Regions from separate parts of the Paenibacillus segetis genome, predicted to be linked through region 1. Evidence: riboswitches for the same ligand, from Rfam matches in the RefSeq annotation. Region 1 holds a riboswitch; the other holds the start of a gene.
What was found. Region 1 has a riboswitch for cyclic di-GMP ahead of IEW05_RS24445 (non-ribosomal peptide synthetase family protein). Riboswitches for the same ligand answer to the same signal wherever they lie in the genome.
Positions count from the first base shown of each region.

Region 1 (4,483 bases):
ATATTGTAAATCTAGATCATGGGAATGTGGAGATTGAAATTGTCCACGCTTATACTCGTGGGTTCGACGAGTGCCGGAAGATTATTGCTCCACTACTATCGGATATTCTTGTTGAACATATTGCCGTCATAAGTGAGTCTTCTTTGGGCGGAAGGGAGGGACTTGCTTGTGTGACGTTTGGCTCGGCCAAGACGTATGAGATTACGACAGGAGTAGCGGGTACAGCTAAAGGTGGGGATTTATTGTCCGGTGATAGCTTTAGTGCAATGGAACTTGGAAATGGTACTTATGCGGTAGCCATCAGTGATGGCATGGGTAATGGGGAGCGAGCAAGAATTGAGAGTAGCACGGCACTGAACATTCTTGAACAATTGCTGCAGTCGGGGATGGATGAGACACTTGCCATCAAGTCGGTTAACTCTATTTTAATGTTGCGTTCGCCGGACGAAATTTATGCTACCGTTGACCTGGCGCTAATTGATGAATATTCTGCTCGAACGACGTTTATGAAGATTGGTTCGTCTCCAAGCTTCATCAAACGGGGGCAAGAGGTTATCCCTGTATCGGCTAGCAACTTACCTATCGGAATCATTCAGGATATCGAAATTGATTTGGTAACCTTGCAATTATACCCTGGAGACACGCTGATCATGATGACCGATGGGATTTATGATGCTCCAGGTCATGCGGTAAATAAAGAACTGTGGATCAAACGATTGATCCAAGAAATTCATGAAGAGAATCCGCAGGAGATGGCAGACCGTCTGCTAGATTCTGTGATTCGGTACCAGCAAAATGTTATCTTAGATGATATGACTGTTGTTGTGGTCAAAGTGGATCACTTAAGACCGCAATGGGCAACGCTGAACATTCCAGGGATTAGCACGCTGGAGCGGCCTCGTACCGTAAGTTAGCGTACCAACTCGTGTTAGAAATTTAACATAAGTAGTTCAGATAATATTAAATATGGAATAGTTTGGAACATTGTAGTAATATAGCACTATGTTTCTTTTTCTGGGTAATTATTTCTATTTATTCTCAAATGAATAACTATTACGGCAAAACTACTGAAAAGTAGTGACGCAAAGCTATAGGGACTTCCTACCTACTCATGTAGAAGATGTCAGCCAGTTGCCAAAAAATTGGTGATCTATGGTGTTGCTTACTATGGATCATCTTTTTTTATGCCTTGGAGAGAGAAACGTCATCGTGTTTGAAGAGATTAAGCTTCGGGCGCTGGATTAAAATATAGATCAGCAGAGAGAGCTAAGGAGCAAATGCCTATGAATACCCTACTGTTATCAGAGAAGACGAAAGATTATTGGCTCAATGAGTTTAAACCCCCTTTATCCGGATGGAGTCTGTTCACTGATTATCCCAAACATCTCTCGGTTAGAGAGATACAGCGTTCCACTTATGTATTGGACGTAAGCAGAGAGCAAATGAACGATATTCAAAGACATTTCGATCTGCACATATGGATGCTGACCTGTTATTTTGTTTTCCTTTTTAGAATGAGTGGAGAAGGAGATCAGATTGTTGGAGTAAGCGGAAATGATGGAGAAGTGATACCGCTGCGGATGATCATGGATGGAAATACCTCCTTCCGCAAGATGTATAGGCAGGTATCAGTCAAACTTAAAATGAACCGGAATTCCCGTCTCCCCCTCAATGAAATTGAGTACATAACCCAGTATTCGCCCATCCTAGAAACCATATATGGAGTAGACAATACTTATGCGCACAGTTGCTTGAACTGGCATGTGAACAAAGCTGATGAACAATGGACTTTAGATATTTCGTATCATAAGTACTTGTTCAAAGAGAGCACGATCCGCAAGTTTGCAACCCATTACCAAAGTATTGTTCAAGCCTCATTAGTGGATGACGATATTGCGGTAGCAAGTATTCCGATTCTGACCGAAGAAGATGAGGATGCTTATGATGCGCTTAATGATACAGCTAAAGCGCTGCCTGTAAACTTGGACATTCCTGCTATGCTAAGGGATACGGTCCGTCGTTTTCATGATCGCATTGCTCTATCGTCCGGTCAGCAAAAGCTCACGTATGGCAGGCTGGACGCTTTATCTAATCAAGTGGCACAGATGTTAAGACAGCGTGGTTTATCTAAAGGTGGATTTGTCACTATCTTCATGGAACGGAGTATCGAGGCAGTGATTGCGATACTCGGAGTTCTAAAAGCCGGGGGGGCTTATATCCCGCTTGATCCCGAGCACCCTGATGCTCGAAATGCTTATATTATTTCCGATACAGACAGTTATATTGTAATTACAAAGGAATGCTATACTCCGAGGTTAGTGACGCTGTTGGATGGAAGAGACTTAGACGATGTTGTTTTTTGCTTGGATACAGGGGGACTTGATCTATATCCAGAGGATCCTTGTAGCGTTTCTCTTACAGGTGATGACGTAGCATACGTTCTCTACACCTCTGGTACTACGGGTAAACCGAAGGGCGTCTTAATTCCCCACGTTGGTGTTATTAATCTTGCCGCTGATACGATGAATCATTTGCAGTTGAATGAGCAGGATGTCATTTTGCAGTATTCTACCTTCAGCTTTGGCGCTTCGGTATACGACATATTCAGTTCTCTTTGTAGCGGTTCAAGATTACATTTATTGACGAGTAAAGAGCGTTATTCGGTGGAAATGTTCACCTTGGCGGTTCAGTACACGAGGGCAACGCGGATTGGTATTTTGCCAACGGTGTTTTTTAATCAATTGTCCACTTATCTAAGTGATGAAGATGCGCGGAAGTACGTCAGAGTCAAGAGCTTTGTTATTGGCGGTGAGGTATTAACTGGAGAGGTTGTGCGGGCATTCCAACAGAAACTTCATCACAGTCCGATTATTGTAAATGCTTATGGGTCGACAGAGGCCTCCGTTGTGACGACGACGCATACTATTGATTATATTGTACCTGAATACACCTCGAGCATTTGTATCGGTGAGCCGATTACAAACTACGAGGTACTCATTGTGAACGAACATAACCAGCCTTGTCCGAAGAACGTTATGGGTGAGCTATTGATCCATTCAGTTGGATTAGCTAAGGGGTATCTTAACGAACCGGGGCTGACCGAGAAAGGTTTTGTTATAGATCCAGTTCATCCGCAATCTGGCAGGATATATTATCGTTCCGGTGATTTGGTGCAATTGCAGGATCATGGTATTCAGTATATGGGTCGCAAGGATCTGCAAGTGAAGATCGGGGGATATCGAATTGAGATTGGTGAAATTGAAGACAATCTAGAGAAGCATGAACAAATCAAGGATGCGGTTGTCATTCCTAAGGAAGATGAGGACGGCAATACAATGTTGGTTGCTTTCTATACTTCCAAGACAGGCCAGGTTCTAACTAAGAGTGAATTAGTGCAGTTTCTGAAGATCAAGGTGCCCGCATATATGGTTCCTAATTATTTTAATGTTGTGGAGTCATTGCCTGTATCACCTACCGGTAAAATAGATCGTAAGCAGCTAGCGTTAATTGATGTGGCTTACGATGATGAGCAAAACTCAAATTATATCGCCCCTAAGGACGATCTACAACGGAAGATTGCAGCCGCTTGGGAGAGTGCCTTTCATCGTACAGATATCGGCATTCAGGATGATTTCTTCGAGATTGGGGGGCACTCTCTAAAGATATGCGAGATACTTGTTATGCTGAAGCCTCAGTTTCCAAGGCTGAAAATGAATGATTTCTTCCAATATCCAACCATTGAGAAATTGGCTGAAAGAGTGACTGTTTTGGCCCAAACAGATCCTAATGAAGCGTTAGACAAGGATAACGGTGAAATAAAAGATTTAGCCGAATTCCCCCGTTCCTTTTATAATTCAGATCTATTGATTCCTAGTAAGGTGTACCGTCAGAAGCATATTCTGCTGACCGGTGCTACGGGTTATTTAGGCTCAAGGTTACTCTATGAGTTGCTAAATCGTAGTGACGATACCATAGTTTATTGTCTGATTCGCTCGCCTCTGGGAGAAGATCCACGTAGGCGGTTGTCTGATGTGATGAGCAACTATTTTGGACAAGATATATTAGAGAAGCTGGACAATCAGGTCATCGTGATTCACGGTGATTTGGAGAAGTATGGTCTGGGACTGACTGCAGCTAATAATGAATTTCTACGGCAAAAAGTCGATTCGATCATTCATTGCGGTGGCGATGTGAGGCGTTTTGGTGATTCGGAGTATTTCACTCGGGTGAATGTTGAGAGTACGAATTCATTACTGGAATTAATCCGAGACAAGCAGGATGCTCGTTTTCACTTTGTCTCGACACTGAGGATTCCTGAGGAGTTAGCGCTGAGTGGTCAATGGAATCAATTTACTGATAGGGATTTGTATGATTATTCAGTAACTCTTGATAATGTCTGTACGAACAGCAAGCTGGAAGCAGAGAAGCTGGTAGTTCATACCTGTGAGGTTGGGGGCGTTCCGACAACCGTATATCGCGTAGG
Region 1 covers NZ_BMFT01000007.1:22,920-27,402, reverse strand. Annotated here, with positions in the region: gene spoIIE (stage II sporulation protein E) at 1-914, shown strand, start outside; cyclic di-GMP riboswitch class I at 1,048-1,139, shown strand; gene IEW05_RS24445 (non-ribosomal peptide synthetase family protein) at 1,284-4,483, shown strand, end outside.

Region 2 (4,483 bases), on a different contig from region 1:
GCGATAATCCCGTTTCGAGAATCCTCCAACACCATACAGCGTTTCACATCCACACCTAGTTGCCTAGCTGCCTCAATATATACATCCGGTGCTGGCTTCCCTTGGGGTACTTCCTCTCCACTAACCACACAATCAAAGTCTTTCTCCATTCCAAACTTGGTTAACACTTCCTCAATAAAAACTCTGGGAGATGAAGATGCAATTGCAACCGGGATATCATATTCTTTCAAATTAATAATAAGCTCCTTGATTCCCTCAATTGGCTCAATGTCTAATCCACGTAACGTACTAATCTTGTTAGCTAGCTGATACTCTATGATTTCCTCTACCGTTTGAAGCAGATTATATTCCTCACGAATCGATTTCCACATCGCTGGGTTAGTCGTGCCCACGTACTTCTCCAAACCCTCTTTACTAATACTGTGCCCAAAATAACTCATCGTCTGGATGTCCACTTCAAAATGAATAGGTTCACTATCAATAATGACGCCGTCCATATCAAAAATAAATGCTTGTAACATGCCCTTCACTCCTTCTCCCCGTACCAGGGGGTACCTAAATGAACTACTGTTCAAAACTATGATAACATGGAGAAACTAGCATGGATAGCGCCCTTTGATTGATGAGTTATTAACAATATCGAAGATTTCATCTAATGATTCAATAATGTAATCTGGCTGAATATCTTGGTTCCATTGCTGCTGGTCTCGATTTATCCAACAAGTTGTCATTCCTGCTCTCTTGGCACCAATTACATCGGAGGTAGTATCACCGATATGTATGATTTTGCTCGGCTCAATATCATAATGTTGAATGACTTCTTTGAACATCCTATTGTCTTGATCATTCTTATAGGATTGATACTGTTCTGAAGCAAACAATGGAATAGAATAGTTCTTATAAAATTCAGGTAACATCATAATGTCCGTATCACTAACAATGCAAACTTGAAACTCCTTGATTAATCGCTTCAGGACATCTTCTGTCTCCTCATATAGTTTTGACAACCTATGCTCCTGAAATAAAATCTCTACAGCAACAGAGCTATCATACGAAATATGATGCTGTGCAAATATTCGCTCAAAGCTACCTCTGTATATATCACTCGTAAGAACGAATTCCCTCAACCTTCTTGCCTCAGTCGCTACCGAATAGTAATGTTCCAGTAATGTACGACCGTATTCACTAGCCAACTCAGATGTATATGTATCTTGGAGGATCCTCTTCCAAACCTGTTCCTTGCGACTATCTACATTCACCAAGGTTTGAAACATATCCAGACTAATCACTTCAAATCGACTCATACTCCTACTCCCAACAATATTAAATATCTAAAATATAAAAAAACGTCATTTCCTTAGTCATATTCACCACCTCAAATGGTGATCATGACTTCGAAACTGACGCCTACTTCTATAAGTTTGCGGATCGCTTCTGTCCATACATTAACTCCGCTTCATTATAATAACTGTGTTTGTCTTCATTATATACAGAATAGCTGCCTTTTCCTAAACGTTTAGCTTGATACATCGCCATATCTGCTTCTTTAAGCAATTCTGAACGTTTGGCCTTACCCTTTACACTTAAGCTGATGCCAATGCTACCAGCTATAGATACCTTACGCCCCTGAATAACAAATGGTTTACTTAATTTATCTAACACTCGCGCTGCTAAACTTTCAGCTTCTTCGAGGTTGGCATTCACCATCATAATGACAAATTCATCCCCACCAATTCGGAATACTTGCTTATTCTGCTGATTAAATTGTTGAAGGTAAAGACCGACCTCTCTAAGCAGCAAGTCACCGGCTTGATGTCCAAAAGTGTCGTTGATATCTTTGAAGTGATCTAAATCGAGGAATAGAGCAGCAAGTGTTCCCTTCCCAGAATATTTGGCCCAGAAACGATCTAACCCATTACGGTTAAATACTCCAGTCATCTTATCAAGATACGCTAGCTTTCTAAGTACTTTTCTTTCCATTAACAACACTCTTAAAATGAATAAGAAACATAACAAAATTATTATGATTAGAAAGAGTAAGAGAATCATTTCTACAACTCCTAGCACAATTAGTCACTTAACCTAGTACTATCATAGAGGAGGAAATCTCATATCTAATACTATTTCGACAAAAGCTAGATTATTCCTTTTATTCAGGATAAAAAAGTTTAACTTTCCTCTCAATCCAAAAATAGGAAATTGATTAACTCTTTTTATAGAAATTCCCGAGCCTGTAACCGACAAAAAAGCCTTGAACGCTTGTTCAAGGCTTCTACTATATATTTATTAATATGTTTTGGAGACCGAGTACTTGGATGCTTCTTTGATCATCGTAAAGGCTGTCTTGCTGTCTTTCAATCCTGCATCAACCGTTGTATCCACGATAACCCATTTGTTATTTAAATATACCTCATTCCAAGAATGATACGATTTCACATAATTTGAAGTACCCATAACTAGCTTAGTAGGGATGTCTACACTCCGCAGCATCGCTGCAAATAGAGCAGAATAGCCGTAACAGATATCTTTCTTGGATGATAAGGTATGATCGATTTCAGGAAGATAATCTGTGGACACGTTAGCTGCTAAATTATCATCATATTTGATATTGCTAATTACGTAATTATAGATAACTTTTACCTTGTCAGCATCCGAATTTAAGTTCTTCGTTAACTCTTTCGCCTTGTGAACCGCTTGATCTGAATCATTCCACTTCACGTTCTGAACTGAATTCAAGTACACCATCTTACTATCACTCAGCTTAAGTGTGACCGTGTCCTTATTCACAACTTGATATTTATCTCCACTGACTTGTTCCAATACACTAACGGTATATTCACCATTGCCTAATTGTAGTGGAAAAGACTCTGCTTGCTTGCCCGATGATAGATTGTACGAATATTTATCCTGACCTTTAACGATTAAGAGTTTTGTCTTAACCGTAGCCTTCACATCGTAATCTACACTAATGACACCTTTGTTAATCTCTGATTCATTTAGCCATGAACTAGCTGCTGCTTGTACTGTTGTCCCATTAAACAATGGAGATACTATCAAAAGTACAGCTATAAATAGAATAAACTTTCGCATAAATAAAACTCCCTTCGGTGGCCAGGCTGCCATCTTCATTAGAAGGCCCTATAGCTTTGCGTCCCTATCTTTCGATAGGTTTGCCATTATCGTATAAAGTTCTATTATCAATCAAACAAAAAAAGCCTGATTCTCCGGTAACTGGCTGCCATCCATACGGGAAGGCCCTATAGCTTTGCGTCCCTACCTTTCGATAGGTTTGCCATTATCTGAATAGCTTTTGATAGTTTCATAGTATCATAAATTCCAATTATTACAATAGGAATCTATCAAAAAAATTCACCGTTTGCACACATTTATAGAGTTATAGAGAGGCTAAACCGATGAAGCACTCGCAATTTTTACCGGATACATTCTTGAGAATAAGAGTCTTGCAATCGGTCCAACAATGAGCAGCTGTAATGGTAGTGCGAAAATAAAGTTTTTACCTATGTTAGAAATATAGGCTCCAGGTAACCCTGATGAAAACCCTAAATGGGTAACTGCACCGTAAAACGACATGAAGAGTACCATACCACACACCATTAATAGTGAAGTAAGTATTATTCTTTTAAACAAAGGATCATTGTCACGCATCATTTTGTGTACAATTCCTTTGGCTACCTTCCCAACAACAAATATTTCAAGAAGTAATGCAACCACTAACGTTGGAATATAGCCAATTAATACATCTTTAATGACTTCGCTAGAGAATCCCTTTATCAATATCACATTATAAATACTCATTCCCAACACCATCAAAGCACACATCATCAGTGTAAATACAAAGTCTTCTTTCTTATTTTTTCCCAAGACTAAAAACCCCTTTGTAAATGTAATTTTGTCAACTTGGTTTACATTATCACAAGAGGGGTTTTTACGTCAACTTAGTTGACAATATATTTTTTGTACTCTATACTATCAAAAAAAACACACGGGAGATATTTTAATGAAGGACTATATACAGCATTTAAATCTAATAGATTTACTCAGTGAAAAGCATACCTTTCTAAGAAAAAAGATCGCTGAATTGAGTGATAACGAAATTAACAAAACTGAAAATCACATCTTAGCTATGTTAGAAGTGTACGAAAAACTTTCCATTGCTGAATTGAGCAGAATAATCGGTATATCTAGACAAGGCACACATAAATATGTGCAGGGTTTACTAGCTCGCGAATATGTTCAGGTGTTAGATGTTGAAGGTAATTTGCGCGATAAGCATATTGTTCTCACCTCTAAAGGTGTGGAGTGTTGCGAGAGATTACTCATAGTTAAGCAACAGCTTATTCAGCAAATAGAAGACAAAATTGGCAAGGAACATACCCAATTTCTCAAAGATATTTTAAAACAAGACTGGATTTAATAACCTATCCTATTAACGAATACATGATCCAAGCTACAAATGGCCCTA
Region 2 covers NZ_BMFT01000001.1:1,257,218-1,261,700, reverse strand. Annotated here, with positions in the region: gene IEW05_RS05560 (HAD family hydrolase) at 1-521, opposite strand, end outside; gene IEW05_RS05555 (HAD family hydrolase) at 597-1,304, opposite strand; gene IEW05_RS05550 (GGDEF domain-containing protein) at 1,414-1,980, opposite strand; gene IEW05_RS05545 (transglutaminase-like domain-containing protein) at 2,287-3,090, opposite strand; cyclic di-GMP riboswitch class I at 3,104-3,185, opposite strand; cyclic di-GMP riboswitch class I at 3,224-3,304, opposite strand; gene IEW05_RS05540 (DUF2798 domain-containing protein) at 3,406-3,882, opposite strand; gene IEW05_RS05535 (MarR family winged helix-turn-helix transcriptional regulator) at 4,019-4,435, shown strand; gene IEW05_RS05530 (LrgB family protein) at 4,440-4,483, opposite strand, start outside.
Region 2: it holds a riboswitch for cyclic di-GMP, as region 1 does, so the genes downstream of both, IEW05_RS05545 (transglutaminase-like domain-containing protein) here and IEW05_RS24445 (non-ribosomal peptide synthetase family protein) in region 1, are expected to answer to the same signal.